DNA from 2 places in the Stenotrophomonas sp. 3(2025) genome. Region 2 is predicted to be linked to the other one. Evidence: riboswitches for the same ligand, from Rfam matches in the RefSeq annotation. Region 2 holds a riboswitch; the other holds the start of a gene.
What was found. A riboswitch is a leader RNA that binds a small molecule or an ion and turns the genes downstream of it on or off. The one in region 2 is predicted to bind cobalamin.
Positions count from the first base shown of each region.

Region 1: linked by a shared signal. The riboswitch ahead of btuB (TonB-dependent vitamin B12 receptor) and the one ahead of ACUXVE_RS09720 (epoxyqueuosine reductase QueH) in region 2 are both predicted to bind cobalamin.

Region 1 covers NZ_JBQOIF010000017.1:88,734-96,369, reverse strand. Annotated here, with positions in the region: gene ACUXVE_RS13930 (LysR family transcriptional regulator) at 62-991, shown strand; gene ACUXVE_RS13925 (class I SAM-dependent methyltransferase) at 988-1,779, shown strand; gene gph (phosphoglycolate phosphatase) at 1,830-2,498, shown strand; gene btuB (TonB-dependent vitamin B12 receptor) at 2,577-4,418, opposite strand; cobalamin riboswitch at 4,536-4,756, opposite strand; gene ACUXVE_RS13910 (histidine phosphatase family protein) at 4,933-5,511, shown strand; gene ACUXVE_RS13905 (TfoX/Sxy family protein) at 5,654-6,016, opposite strand; gene ACUXVE_RS13900 (GAF domain-containing protein) at 6,013-6,495, opposite strand; gene bioD (dethiobiotin synthase) at 6,563-7,249, shown strand; gene ACUXVE_RS13890 (aminotransferase-like domain-containing protein) at 7,332-7,636, opposite strand, start outside.
Region 2 covers NZ_JBQOIF010000010.1:36,661-44,296, reverse strand. Annotated here, with positions in the region: gene ACUXVE_RS09730 (DUF1028 domain-containing protein) at 1-208, shown strand, start outside; gene ACUXVE_RS09725 (patatin-like phospholipase family protein) at 258-2,135, opposite strand; cobalamin riboswitch at 2,263-2,479, shown strand; gene ACUXVE_RS09720 (epoxyqueuosine reductase QueH) at 2,622-3,293, shown strand; gene pncA (bifunctional nicotinamidase/pyrazinamidase) at 3,351-3,977, shown strand; gene purU (formyltetrahydrofolate deformylase) at 4,065-4,916, opposite strand; gene ACUXVE_RS09705 (hypothetical protein) at 4,973-5,845, opposite strand; gene ACUXVE_RS09700 (hypothetical protein) at 5,852-6,367, opposite strand; gene ACUXVE_RS09695 (LysR family transcriptional regulator) at 6,563-7,474, shown strand; gene ACUXVE_RS09690 (NADH:flavin oxidoreductase/NADH oxidase) at 7,478-7,636, opposite strand, start outside.

The sequences.
Region 1 (7,636 bases), on a different contig from region 2:
GCCGCTGCAGTCGCTCGAAAAACAGCGTATAACGCGCTTGTTTGTTGCATGGATAGAGCAGATGGACCGATTGACCGCCATGACCGTGTTCGTCGAAGTTGCCGAGCGCGGCAGCCTGACCGCCGCCGCCGAGGTGCTGGACATGTCGCGGGCCATGGTCAGCCGCTACCTGGCCGAGGTGGAGGGCTGGCTGGGCGCGCGGCTGCTGCACCGGACCACGCGGCGGGTCAGCCTGACCGGGGCCGGTGAAGCCGCGCTGGCGCGGTTCCGGCAGATGCTGGCGATCGGCGAGGAGCTGCAGGGAGAGCTGGCCAGCGACGATCCCGAGCCACACGGCACGCTGCGCATCACCGCCAGCGTGTCGTTCGGGCAGAGCCATCTGGCGCGTGCGGTGGCCGCCTTCGTGCAGCGCCATCCGGCCGCCCGCATCGAACTGCTGCTGGTCGACCGCATGGTCAACCTGGTGGAGGAGCGCGTCGACCTGGCTGTGCGCATCGCGCGGCAGATCGACCCCAGCCTGATCGCACGTCGTTTGGCGATCTGCCGTTCGGTGCTGTGCGCGACGCCGGCCTACCTGCAGGCGCGTGGCACGCCGACCGCGCCCGAACATCTCGCCGCGCACAACTGCCTGACCCATCACTACGTCGGCAGAAGCCTGTGGCAGCTGCATCGCGAAGGACGCTCGTTGTCGGTGGCGGTGGGCGGCAACATCAGTGCCAATGAAGCATCGCTGTTGCTGGAGGCGGTGCGCGCCAATGCCGGCATCGCCATGTTGCCGACCTACCAGGTCGCGCCGTTGCTGCGCAGTGGTGAGCTGATCGAACTGCTGCCCGAGTACAGCCTGGACGAGCTGGGCATTCATGCCGTGTACGCCTCGCGCCGGCAACAGCCCGTTATCATGCGGCGATTCCTGGATTTCCTCGCCGAGTGCTTCGCCAGCCCGGCCTTCCAGGATCTGGACTGGCGCCCTTCGCGCAAGGAGAACCCATGAACCATGGACAGGCGTTGATCGACCACAACCGTGCTGCCTGGGACCGCCAGGCCAGCGAGGTGCGCGAGTGGTCGCGACCGGTGGATGCCGGAACGATTGCCGCCGCACGCGAGGGACGCTGGCAGGTACACCTGACGCCGCGTGCGTTGCCGCTGGATTGGCTGGGCGATGTGCGTGGCAGGCGCATCCTGTGCCTGGCCTCGGCCGGTGGCCAACAGGCACCCGTGCTTGCCGCAGCAGGCGCTGAGGTGACCGTGTTCGACCTTTCCGACGGGCAGCTGGCGCAGGACCGCGCCGTCGCCGACCGCGATGGTCTGTCGCTGCGCACCGTGCAGGGTGACATGCGTGATCTGCAGGCCTTTGCCAACGACAGCTTCGATGTGGTGTTCCATCCCATCTCGAACCTGTACGTGCCCGACGTGCGTCCGGTGTGGGCCGAGTGCCGCCGGGTGCTGGCACGCGATGGCCTGCTGATGGCCAGCTTCTACAATCCGGTGGTGTTCGTTGCCGCGCGTGATGCACAGCTGAGCGAGCAGGGCCTGATCCGCCCGCAGTACGCGATTCCCTATTCCGACCTGGAAGACCTGGAGCCCGCCGCGCGCGAGGCCAAGCTGGCCCGTGGCGAAGCGCTGACATTCGGCCACAGCCTGGGGGATCTGATCGCCGGGCAGCTGGATGCCGGGTTCGTCATCGACCGCTTCATGGAAGACTGGCAGCCGCAGCCGCGCTTCCTGATCGACCGTTACCTGCCGACCTTCCTGGCCACCCGCGCACGCCGGATCGGCTGAAGACGCGGGCGTACAATGGACGGCCCCACGTTGCACGAGTGAGCCGTCCCTTGTCGTATCCCTATCCGCTGGTCGTGTTCGACCTCGATGGCACGCTGGTCGACAGCGCCGCCGATATCGCCGAAGCACTGAACCGCACGCTGGAAGACATCGGCCTGGCGCGCGTACCCGAAGCCACCGTGCTGGGCTGGATCGGCGACGGCGTGCGCCGGCTGGTCGAACAGGCCGTGCAGGCCGCCGGGCGTCAGATCGATCTGGCAGCGGTGATGCCGACCTTCATGGTCCATTACCGCCAATGCCTGCTGCGCAGCCCGCAGCTGTTCGCTGGCGTAGTGGACGCGCTGGCACAGTTGCGCGCGTTGAACGTGCCGCTGGCCATCTGCACCAACAAGCCGGCCGCGCTGGTGCCGCCGTTGCTGCAGCACCTGGGCATCGCCGATGCCTTTGCGCTGGTGCTGGGTGGTGATTCGCTGCCTCAGCGCAAGCCCAGTGGTGAGCCGTTGCGGCATATCGCCGCGCACTTCGAATTGCCCGTCGATGCGTGCCTGATGGTTGGCGATTCGCTCACCGACTATCGTGCTGCCGAGGACGCCGGCATGCCGATCGCGCTGGTGCGCTACGGCTATCCGCGAGGACTGGACCTGGACAACGCGCAGGCCGTCGCGGTAATCGACGACCTGCGTGAACTGCCGGGATTGGCTGCGGTATCGGCGATCTGACCTGCCGGTAGCGCCGGGCCATGCCCGGCGGCCCTTCGATCTGGCGCCCCGACGCCGGGCATGGCCCGGCGCTACCGCTTACCTGGGCTGGTAACGCACGCTCAGCTGATACTCGCGGCCTGGCTGGTTGAACCACGCCACGGTTTCGTACTCGCGGTCGAACACATTGGCCACCCGCGCCAGCACCGACCATGCCGGGGTCAGCGCGTATTCGGCGCGCAGGTCCAGCGTGCCGTAGCCGCCGACCTTCACCGCGTTGGCGGCATCGTCGTAGCGCTTGCCCGCGCCCTGTACGGTCAGGCCGGTGCGGAAGTCGCCGAAGCGGCGATCGATGTCCAGGCGCGCGGTCTGCTGCGCACGGCGTGCCAGCCAGTTGTCGAACTGCGCGCTGCCGTTGGTGCGGTTGCGCGGGTCGGTGAAACTCAGCTGCGCGTTGATGTCGAAGCCGGCCACGGTGGCGCCGCCGGTCAGTTCCGCACCGCGGATGCGTGCCTTTTCGACCTGCTGCATGCGGAAGGTGGCCGCGTCGTAGGTGATCAGGTCATCGATGCGGGTTTCGTACACGTCCAGGCCCCAGCGCCAGCCCTGGCCCTGCTGCGAGATGCCGAGGTTGGCACTCTTGGACTTCTCCGGGTCCAGCGTCGGCACGCCGCTCCACGGGTCGTACAGGTCGCTGAAGGTCGGTGCCTTGAACGCGGTGCCGTAGCTGGCGTTGACGCGCAGGCCGTGGCCCAGCTCCATCGCCCAGCCGAGGCTGCCGGTGGCATGGTTGCCGAACTGCTGGTTGTCATCATTGCGCGCGCTGGCCTGCAGCTGGTGACGGCCGAAGCGCGCCTGGTACTGCAGGAATACGCCGGTGTTGCGACGGCTGTCGACCAGGTAACCGGCGCTGCTGCCATCCAGGTTGTCCTCGCTCCAGTCCACGCCGGTGCTGAGCAGCTGGCCTTCGGCAACACCGATGTCGGCCTGCAGCGAAGCGCTGTCGCGGTGCGTCTGTGCGCTGCCGCGTGCACCGAAATCACCGAAGTTGTCGGACTCGTTGTCGCTGCGGCCGACGTTGGCGGTCAGCGTCAACTGTTCGGACGGGGTGTAGCGCACCTTGCCGGCCAGCACCTGCTGGCGGGTCTCGGAGTAGTTGTAGTAGCCGTCGTAGTGGTTCTTGCCGTCGGCACGCAGGGCGCTGCCTTCCACGGTCCACTGGTCGCTCAGGTTGTAACCACCGCGCAGGCTCTTGGACAGGTTGCGGTAGCCATCGCGGTCGGGTTCATCGGCGAAGCAGCCGGTAAACAGCGTGGCCGAACCGCGGCAGGCATCGATGCCATCCGAATGCTGGTAGGCGATGTCGGCACCGAACCAGCCGCGTTCGGTGCCGCCACCGATGCCACCGCTGGCTTCACGCAGGCCATTGCTGCCGCCGCCCAGCTGGAAGTGCGGAGCGAAATCACCCTGGTTGCGGCGGGTGAAGATCTGGATCACGCCGCCGATGGCGTCGGCACCGTACAGGCTGGACTGCGGGCCGCGCACGATTTCCACGCGCTCGATCTGTGCCAGCGGCAGATCCTGGTACATCGCCAGGCCGAGGTCGGCGCTGTTGATGCGCACGCCATCGACCAGCACCACGGTGTGCGAGGAATTGGTGCCACGCAGGAACAGCGAGCTCTGCTTGCCCAGGCCACCGGCGTTGGTCAGGTTGATGCCGGCGCGGCCCCGCAGCAGTTCCTGCAGGGAGGTGGCCTGGCTGGATTCGATCTGCGCGCGGTCGATCACCTGCGCAGGCGCAATGCTGTCCTGCAGGGCGATCGGCGTGCGGGTGGCGGTGACCAGCACCTGGTCGAGGTCGGCGGCACCATCATCGGCCAGGGCCAAGGCAGGAAGCGCGGCCAGCACGGCCAGGGACAGCATTCGGGACTGCAGTTTCATCGGGGGACTCCAGGTGCCGCGCACGCCCGCGCAGCGAAGGGGAGGAGTCACAACAGGCAGGCACGCGCCGATGCCGCAGCCATCGCCGCAGACAACCAGCGCCATGCCCACCGCATCGCGACCTGAGGCTTCCGGGCCGGTCTCCGGGCTCGCCGCCGGGTGGCCCGAGGCCACCGTCCAGGCGCCTTCCCATGCCTGCGGCACAGTGGCGGGTTGCCTGGAACTGACGTGCTTACCGTTGCGGGGGCAGCGCCGGCATGGCGTGTTGTCACGCGTCACCGGCTTCCCGTTTCAACCTGCCGGCAGGGCCGCAGGTCACCTGGAAGTGCGCGCAGTCTACGGCATCGCGGCCGGCCCGTAGCAGTGAACCTGCGCTACTGGCGAGGCGCGGATGCACCTGCACGGTGCAGCAGACCTGCGCCAGCGCCTAGAATGCAGCTCGAATTATCGTGGTGCCGTTGCCGATGTCCGTCTGTTTTCCGCTGTTCCCGCGCCGCCCTGACTGGGCACGCGCATGATCCTCGACCTGGTCCGCCATGCCGGCAACGGTCGTGATGAGTTCCTCGATGGCCGCAGCGATCCGCCGCAGCTGGCCCGCCTGCCGCAGGAGCTGGTCGATGCCTATGCCGGGCAGTCGTGGGAACGGGTGATCAGTTCGCCGCGCCTGCGCTCGCTGCATACGGCGATGGCACTGGCCACACCGCGCGCGCTGGATGTTGAGGCCGACGAGGAGTGGGAAGAGCTGGATTTCGGTGACTGGGATGGCCAGTCATTGTTCGATCTGCCGGAAAAGGCGTTGGCCGCGTTCCACGCCGATCCGCACGCGTTTCCGCCGCCGCATGGCGAAAGCTGGGGCCACTTCGAACGGCGCATCGCACGCGCGCTGGATCGCCTGCTGGATGACGACGACCCGCCACCGACGGTCGTGGTCAGCCACGGCGGCCCGCTGCGCATGGTGCTGTCGCTGGTGTGCGGCCTGCCGATGTCGCTGTGCTGGGCGCTGCGCATCGACCACGGCACGCGCCTGCGCGTGTGGGTCGAGCGCGGTGAAGCGGGGCTGGTGGGCGAGCTGCTGGAGCTGCAGCAACCCTGACGAATCCGGTAGCGCCGGGCCATGCCCGGGGGATTCCACATCACCCGCGCTACGCGCTCGCCGGGCATGGCCCGGCGCTACCGATCGCGCATCACGGTGGTGGTGCCGGCCGCTGGCCGGCATTCCCAGCAACGCGGAGGCCTCAATCCTCGTCGGCGCTTTCGGCCGCGCTTTCTTCGCCATCATCCTCGGCGTCGAAGCGCTGCTCATGCACCGGGCCCGAGGCCGGACCTGCCGCCTTCAGCGGATGCACGGCGATTCGTGCTTCGTAGTCCTGCACCAGCGCCGTACGCTGCGGTTCGCTCAATTCCTGCCAGTGGCAGTCCAGCAGCGCACCTTCCAGCGAATACAGCAGGTTGAGGCTGGGCTTGAAGCCGGCACGCTTGACCTTGACGAAGGCACCGACGGCACCGGTGGCAACCAGGTCCTCACGGCTGCGCAGGCCCACCTGCCGCAGCCATGCCGCACTCTTCGGGCCGATGTTGCGCAGCTTGACCGCGCTCACGCCAACGCCCCGACGAACACCTCGGCGATGGCTTCCAGGCCGGCCTGGTCCTCGGCATCGAAGCGGCCGACGACCGGGCTGTCGATATCGAACACACCGATCAGCTCCCCACCGCGGAGCAACGGCACCACCAGTTCCGAGCGCGATGCGGCGTCGCAGGCGATATGGCCGGGGAAGGCGTCCACATCTTCGATCCGCTGGGTGACGCGCTGGCTGGCGGCCGCACCGCACACGCCCTTGTCCAGCGGAATGCGTACGCAGGCCGGCAGGCCCTGGAACGGACCGACCACCAGTTCCTTGCCGTCATACAGGTAGAAGCCCACCCAGTTCAGGTCGGGCAGGGCGTGGTAGACCAGTGCAGCGAGGTTGGCCGCATTGGCGATGCGGTCGGACTCGCCGTAGACCAGGCCACGGGCCTGTTCCAGCAGCTGGGCGTATTGTTCCGGCTTGCTGCCGGTGAGCGAGGCGTTGGCGAACATGGCCGCAGTCTAGCAAGCGTGCCGGGCCAGCGATAATGGGGGCTCTGCTGCCCTGCTGGAGCCTGTGATGTCCCTGCCTGCCACGTTGCCGACGGCCCTGTTCGTCACCGGTACCGATACCGAGATCGGCAAGACCGCCGCCAGTACCGCGCTGCTGCACGCGCTGCGCCGGCGCGGCCTGCGCGCGGTGGGCATGAAGCCGGTGGCCAGCGGCAGCCATGACGCGGGGCAGGGGCTGCGCAACGACGACGCGCTGGCATTGCAGGCCGCCAGCCTGCCGGTGCCTGACTACGCCGATCTGAACCCCTACGCATTGCGCCAGCCGTTGGCGCCCGAACTGGCGGCCGCAGAAGATGGCGTGCGCATCGAACTGGCCCCGATCGTGGCGGCCTTCGAACGCCTGCGCGCACAGGCCGACGTGGTGGTGGTCGAAGGCGTGGGCGGCTGGCTGGCGCCGTTGTCGGCGCAGCTGGACCAGCTTGACCTGGTACGTGCGCTGCGGCTGCCGGTGGTGCTGGTGGTCGGCATGCGCCTGGGCTGCGTCAACCATGCGCGGTTGACCGCACACGCGCTGCAGGCCAGTGGCGTGGAGTGCCTGGGCTGGATCGGCAACCACATCGATCCGTCGATGCAGCGCCAGGATGAGAATTTCGCGACCTTGCAGCAGCGTCTGCCGATGCCCTGCTGGGGCCGGCTGCCGCATCTGCCGGGCGCCGATGGAGAAGCGTTGAGCGCGTATCTGCACAGCGCGTGATGGTAGCGCCGGGCCATGCCCGGCGGATTTTCTGGCCGCCACGCGGTGCGCTCGCCGGGCATGGCCCGGCGCTACCGATCAATCAGCGCGCCACCAGCTCCCGTGCGATCGCACCCAACCGTTCCACCGCAGCGATGAAGCGCGCGTCCAGGGTCTGGCAGCACGACAACCGCAGGCAATGCCGGTAGCGCGCGCCACGCGAATACACCTGGCCCGGCATGAACACGATGTCCTCTGCCAATGCGCGCTCGAACAGCTCCCGGGTGTCTACGCCAGGCAGCTCCAGCCACAGCAGGAATCCTCCCTGCGGCTCGGTGGCGCAGGTGCCGGCCGGGAAATGTTCGGCCACCAGCTGCCGCAGGCGACCGACCTGTTCGCGGTACAACC
Region 2 (7,636 bases):
GCTGGCCACCTCGCTGGCGCTGGCGCATGGCTGGGACCGGACGTGGGCACGCGCGGCGCGGCTGGCGATGTCGGAGGGTGAAACCGCATTGGCCCGCGAATTCCTGGCGGGATTGCGCGCGCTCAACCCGGGATGGGTGAAGCAGGAATTGGCCTTGCCGTTGTATGCGCCATTGCGCGGCGATGCGGTGGTCGAGGCGTGGCGATAGCCAACGGTAGGGCCGGACCATGCCCGGCGAGCGCAGCAGCGCACCGCGATCAATAGATCGGCGTCACCTTCATCTGCGGCAACGGCCGTGGCGAGCCGTCGGTAAGGTCCGGGCCAAGGTCATCCCAGCTGCGGCCCTGTTCCACCATCAGCCCCCACAGCTGCTGCGACGCCAGCCGCTTGTCTTCCGAACCCAGCTTGTACGACGGCGGTGGCGGCGTGCCGGTGGCCACCATCGCATAGGCCGCGCGATAGGCCAGCACCTGCTGCGCCGGATCATCGGTGCGCGATATTTCCAGCGTGTAGCGCTGGTAAGCCGAGGCCAGGTTGCGCCAACGGATCCAGTAATGGTTCTCGAACGAGAACGAACAGAAGCGTGCACCGGCGAGGCTGCCCTTGTCGGCGATGCGGGTCAGCACCTCCTGTGGCATGTCCAGGTTCATGCCACCCTCGTCGCCCTGCAGGCTCACATGCACGATGCGGTCGCGATACCCAGGCGCACGCGCCTGCAGCAGGTCGCGCCAGTTCTGCATGGTGGCCACCACCGCGAACAGGAAGCGGCCCAGCTCACCGGCCGCCAGCGGCGTGGCGATGGACTGGTAGTGCCGCTGCCATCCATGCCGGTTCTCGGTAGGCAGGAACACCGCGCGTTCCAGCGTCTGTCGGCTGTCGCTCTCGCGCACCACCGGCTCGGGACGTTGCGGATAGACCAGGTTGATGGCGAAGGTCGGCCAGCGCGGCAGTGCGGCATCGAACAGGTGAATCGGGAAGTTGCTGCTGATCCCGCCATCGGAGAACCAGCACACCCGGAACGCGGTGATCACCGGACCGCAGGCCTGGCCCGCGCTGGTCAGCCCTTCCATGCTGTCGGCCACGTTCTGCCCGCCCTCATCTGCCGCCGTCGACGTCGGCTCGCAGCGACGTTCGCGACGCGAGGGCTCATGCAGCGGCACCGCGCTGATCAGCAGCGGGAAGCTGAGGCTCATGCGCGTGGCCACCAGTACCGGCAGCGACGCACCCTGCGGCAGATGGAAGTAGTTGCGGCCTTCAACCTCGCGCGGTGGTCCGGCGCGGTCGACCATCCACTGCACCACACTGGCCGGGAACAGCTGCTCGAACTCCTCGCGCAGGAACCAGAACTGCGCCCCGCCCAACGGCAGCGTGCGTGGTTCGTTGTGCGATACGCAGGTGGTGATCATCTGCAGGGTGATCGCATGCGGGCTGTCCGGTTCGCCTGCATAGCGCGGCGCGTCGTGCAGGTCGGCGAAGGTCAGCGGTGCATCCATCGGCTTGCCCGACAGCTGCTGCAGGCTTTCATGCAGCCACTCGGTCAGCGCCGGCCTGCCTGCACTGCGGCTAAGCCCGCTGCACAGGCCCAGCAGGTTGCGCCGCGCCACCCGGGCCACGCGCAGCGCAGCGGCGGCCACGCCCGCGCCGTAGGCACACAGCAGCGACGGCAGCAGGGTCGCGGCCACGCCGCTCCAGCCACCACCCCACCAGCCCAGGCCGAGCAGCAGTGCCAGCGACACCAGCACTTCCAACGGCGCGATCTGGAACACCGCGATGGCCAGGCACAGCAGCTTGCGTGGCCAGCCGGCGTTGCCGGTCAGCACCACCAGCAGTCGATATGCCGCGCGCGCGCCGGCGGCGGGCTGGAACAGGCTGTAGATGAATCCGCGCCGCGACAGCTGCGCCGACACTGCCGACAGACCGCCATAGCCGGCGTCGCCAGGCAGCTGTTCGCCCCGTTGCTGGCGCCGGTCGCCGTACGCCGCCGCGGCCGCCACGGCTGCGGCGATCGCACCGGCCGAAGTGCCGCCGATGCTCTTGAAACGGTATTCGCGAGCCAATGCGAGCACCGCGTTGGGATACACGATGCCGCTGGTGATGCCGCCTTTCATGACCAGATCGCAGTACTTCGCCGCCACGAGCCACCTCCCGTCTGTCGGTGCCCAGTATGGCAAGAGGCACTCTCACAGCCTGAGAAACGCGCCACAGCCCTGCGTTTTCATCGACCCTTGACCATTGCCGCCAACGCGTCCACCGTGAGCACGTCGAAGGTATCCCTGCCGTGGCATCGATGGCGGCAGGGATTTAAACGGGAATCCGGTGAAGGCGCCTTGCGCGCCCATTCCGGAGCTGCCCCGCAGCGGTGAATGGAAACGAATCCTGCCAACAGCACTGGGCTCGCGCCTGGGAAGCGGCAGGTAGTAGGTGGGCCAGCCGGCCCGTGTCCATCAGCCCGAATACCGGCCCCGGCCGGGGGACACGACCGTCCCCCTGACTCGACCTGGAATCTCCGCGGGGAGGTTGCCGGGGCCGTCGTCGTCCTGCGCGTGCAGGCGATGTGGCCGCGCGCGTCCTGTTCACGGTTTCCGTCCAGACCTGCTGCCAACGCCCAGATGCACCCGACGATGACCGAGCTCCAACGCCCCACCCTGACCCTTCCCGACAACGGCCAGCGCCTGTTGCTGCACTCATGCTGTGCGCCCTGCTCGGGTGAGGTGATGGAGGCGATCACTGCCTCCGGGATCGACTACGCGATCTTCTTCTACAACCCCAACATCCATCCGGTGAAGGAATACGAGCTGCGCAAGCAGGAGAACATTCGCTTCGCCGAACAGCACGGCATCCCCTTCATCGACTGCGACTACGACACCGACAACTGGTTCAGCCGTGCACGTGGCATGGAGAACGAACCCGAGCGTGGCATCCGCTGCACCATGTGCTTCGACATGCGTTTCGAGCGCACCGCGCTGTACGCGCACGAGCATGGCTACGACACCATCAGCTCTTCGCTGGGCATCTCGCGCTGGAAGAACATGGCACAGATCAACGACTGTGGTATTCGCGCCGCCTCGCGCTACGAAGGCCTGCAGTACTGGGACTACAACTGGCGCAAGGGCGGCGGTGCCAGCCGCATGATCGAGATCAGCAAGCGCGAGCAGTTCTACCAGCAGGAATACTGCGGCTGCGTCTACTCGCTGCGCGATGCCAACCGTCATCGTCGCGAGAACGGCCGCGAGCGCATCAGGATCGGTCTGCTGTATTACGGGCAGGACAACGACGACGCCAGCGGCGATTGACGTGCACGCGAGGGGCGGCCACGCTGGTCGCCCCTCCTGCGTTGTACCGGACCTGCCATGACCACCCTGCCCGCTGATGTCGCCCTGCTGGTGATCGACCTGCAGCCGGACTTCATGCCCGGTGGCGCCCTCGCCTGCGAACAGGGCGATGCGCTGGTGGCACCGATCAACGCGCTGTTGGCCGAGCGCCGCTACCGCACCGTGGTGGCCACCCAGGACTGGCACCCGGCCAACCACGCCTCGTTCGCCAGCCAGCACCCGGGCCACCTGCCTTTTGAAGCCATCCTGCTGCATGCACAGCCACAGACCCTGTGGCCGGACCACTGCGTGCAGGGCAGCACCGGCGCCGCCCTGCACCCCGGCGTGGACTGGACCGTGGCCGACCTGATCCTGCGCAAGGGCAGCCGCCAGCAGGTGGATTCCTACAGTGCCTTCCGCGAGAACCACGGCCCCGACGGCACGCGCCCGGCCACCGGGCTGGCCGGCTGGCTGCACGAACGCGGCATCCGCGAGGTGCACCTGTGCGGGCTGGCCCGCGACTACTGCGTGCTGTGGAGCGCGCAGGACGCGGTGAAGTCGGGTTTCCGGGTGAAATTCCTGTGGGAGCTGACCCGGCCGGTGACCGAGGCCAATGACGGCATGGTGCGCGAAGCCCTGGCGAAGGCGAGGATCGCGATCCTCTGACCCGCTTCCGCCGGGCATGGCCCGGCGCTACCCGTCGTCCGATCCTGGTAGCGCCGGGCCATGCCCGGCGAGCGGGCGACGCGGCCGTTACCTGAACACCACCGTGCGGTGCCCGTTGAGCAGGATGCGGTGCTCCACGTGCCGGCGCACCGCCCGCGCCAACACCTGCGATTCGGTATCGCTGCCCAGCCGTACCAGTTCGCGCGGGGTCATCGCGTGGTCCACGCGGGCCACGTCCTGTTCGATGATCGGGCCTTCGTCCAGGTCTTCGGTGACGTAGTGCGCGGTGGCGCCGATGATCTTGACCCCGCGCGCGTGCGCCTGGTGGTACGGCTGCGCGCCCTTGAAGCTGGGCAGGAAACTGTGGTGGATGTTGATCGCCCTGCCCGCCAGCGCACGGCACAGCGTGGGCGAGAGAATCTGCATGTAGCGCGCCAGCACCACCAGGTCGATGCGCTCGCGCTCGACCAGATCGATGATCTGCTGTTCCTGCGCCGCGCGCGTGTCGGCGTTCACCGGCAGGTGGTGGAACGGCACCTGGTAGGACGCTGCCAGTGCTGCGAAGTCGGCATGGTTGGAGGCCACCGCAGCGATGTCCACCTTCAACTGGCCGCTGTGCGCACGGAACAGCAGATCGTTCAGGCAATGGCCCTGCTTGCTGACCAGCACCAGCAGGCGCGGCCGGCGGCGGCCATCATGCAGCTGCCAGTCCATGCCGAAGTCTGCGGCCAGTGCGGCCATCGCGGCGTGCACGGTGTCCAGCGGCAGACCCGCATCGCGGTCGAAGTGCACGCGCAGGAAGAAGCGACCGCTCTCCTCGTCGCCGAACTGCTGGGCGTCGAGGATGTTGCAGCCGTGGTCGAACAACAGGCCCGACACGCGGTAGACGATGCCGGTGCGGTCGGGACAGGAGAGAGTGAGGATGGAATCGGGGCGCATCGCCGGAGTGTAGGGCAGCACCGCTGCGCGGTGCACGATGCTGTCAAATGCAACCATCAATCAGAGGCAAGGCGCAGAGCGCGAATGATTGGGGCAACTTCTTCCCCCGCACCTCGCCAACCGGTTCCAGTTTCAATGACCCGACCCTCGCGAACAAGGTGAAAGACCGGAGTCTGCTGACGGTCGAAATCCGCCCACCTCTTGTCCATGTACATCACGCTCATCGGCAGCTCAGGATGAAGTCCATTCCATTCGGCGATGCTATCGCCGGCCCAGTGCGGGCCATTGGGCACTACCAACACCAGCTTATCGCGGAGCCCCTGGTAGGCAGGTTGGGCGACAATGTTCTGCAGGGCTCTTCGTGAGTGACCACAACGCGGATGAACGATGGCGACAACCTGGTCTCCGCTCAGCCGTATCGAATCACGAACGAGGGAACCGTCAGCCTGGACAGCGTACACGGGCAGGCCGGGCGGGAAGCGGCCCGGAAAAACCCGCGGAAACGCCGGGACATTGCTGAGCCACTGGCGACGCAACCGTTCTGCTTGGGCAAAATCTCCCCTTGCCACATGTAGCCCTATCAGCCTGCGATGATGCTCAGCGCCGGCGGTGCCGCGCTCGACCAACAGGCCGTACTGTGCCAACGCATTGCGCAGTGGTTCGGCATCCGGTACGTAGTTGGCGAACAGCGAAGCAGCCTTGAACTGGTCCTCGATGACGCGGTCCTTGTTTCTGCAGCCGACCGCACGTGATGCCCTTCGACCCGCAACGTAGATGTGCGACAGCGCCTCGATGCGATCACGTGCAGATGCATTCAGCGTTGTCGCCTCCGCCTTCAACAGCTGTGTGTAGGTATCGGCCTTGCATATGGATACAGGGCTGATACTGGACGCAGCTCCTAGAACAAGCATCCATTCGAGGAGCAGCATGCGCGCTCAGCAACCCGACATGCAGACGAACTCTGTGGACTCTCTGCACGTGGCACGGGCGACACATCGATATCCCATGTGATCCTCCACGAGCTCACCGGATTGGACATACGAGCGGCGGATATCGCGATCAACTTCAGTATCGACACGCAACCCTGGCATCAGCCGAAGTGTGCGTTCGGCACCGAACAGCGACAGCAGCCGGCGGGCTTGACTGTAGCTCAGCTCGCTGGCGATGGCGTCCGTCGAGTAACCAACCAGGCCGTTCTCGTTGAATGACAGCGAGGTCAGGAACTGCTCCAGCCCGTCGGCGGACAGGAGCGTCAGCGGCGAATCCACGGGAATGGCGGCGAGGTAGCTGTCCAGGCGCGCTGCGCTGGATATCTGCGCGTTCTTCTGCGCGACGAGCATCTGCTCACGTAGTGACTCCCGCACACCATCGCCCGTCTGGGCGGCAGCGGAAGCGGAAGCGGAGTAGGCAAGCACCAGTGCAAGCAAAGAGACGCGCGTGCAGTTCTGCATGATGAACTCCTGTATGCGGCGAACGTGCCGTGGTCAGCGTAGTGCGGGGCGTTGCGGCAGGATTGTGCGTCCGGTCTCGCAACGCCTGCATTGCAACAATTCCTATGCCACCGGCCGCCGGGGTTCGCGGGCAAAGCGACTGCTTGGGACAGACCCAAGCGATACTTGGCCTTCCGCATGGCAAGCTGGTCGGTCATGAACCTGTTGCAGCTCATCCGCAGCTTCACCCGCACCGCAGAGACCGGCAGCATTGCCGCTGCGGCGCGCACCCTTGGCATCAGCGCCACCGCCGTGGGCCAGAACATCAACCGGCTGGAAGCCCACCTGGGCGTCCGCCTGCTGAACCGCAGCACGCGTCAGCTGGCGCTGAGCGAAGCCGGCACGGTGTACCTGGCGCAGGTGCGGCATATCGAAGCCGACCTGGCGCGCGCGCAGGCGATGGTGACCGCCGGCGACGTGGAGCCGGCCGGGCCCCTGCGCATCGCCAGCAGCAGCGCGTTCGGCCGGCACGTGCTGGCACCGCTGCTGCCCTCATTGCAGCATCGGTACCCGCAGCTGCAGCTGGAGCTGCGCCTGACCGATCGCGCCGTGCAGCACGGTGCCGAGGCGGTGGATGCCAGCATCCGCATCGGCGCGCAGCTGGAGGACGGGCTGGTGGCACGTCCACTGGCGCGCATCCCGTTCGTGTTCTGCGCCTCGCCGGCGTATCTGCAGGCGCACGGCACGCCGCTGCAACCGGCGCAGCTGGCCGCCCATCGCGGCCTGCTGCATCGCTTTCCCACCGATGGCCGGCCACTGCGCTGGGGCCTGCTGAAGGACGGCGAGCGGGTGGATGCCGCGCTGCCGCCGAGCATGGTCTGCGATGACATCGATGCGCTGGCCGAGCTGGCCGCCGCCGGTGCCGGCATCACCCGGCTGGCGGCGTTCGTGGCCGAGCCCTACCTGCGCGATGGTCGCCTGCAGTGCGTGTTCGGTTGCGGCACCGACTGGCAGCCGGAACCGATGGACATCTACTTCTGCGTGAGCGACCGCCGCGATTTCACCGCCAAGATCCGCGCGCTGTTCGAGCACCTTCAGGCCGGCCTGCCGCCGGCCTGGCAGGTGTAGTGCTCAGCGCGGGCTGAACACGCCGCGTGCGTCGCGCGGTTCGCAGCGCAGGTACTGCGGTGCCGGCACCACGCTGTCGCCCAGTGCAGCAGCGGCGTGCCACGGCCAGCGCGGGTCGTACAGGATGCCCCGGGCCAGCGCGATGGCATCGGCCTGGTTGTG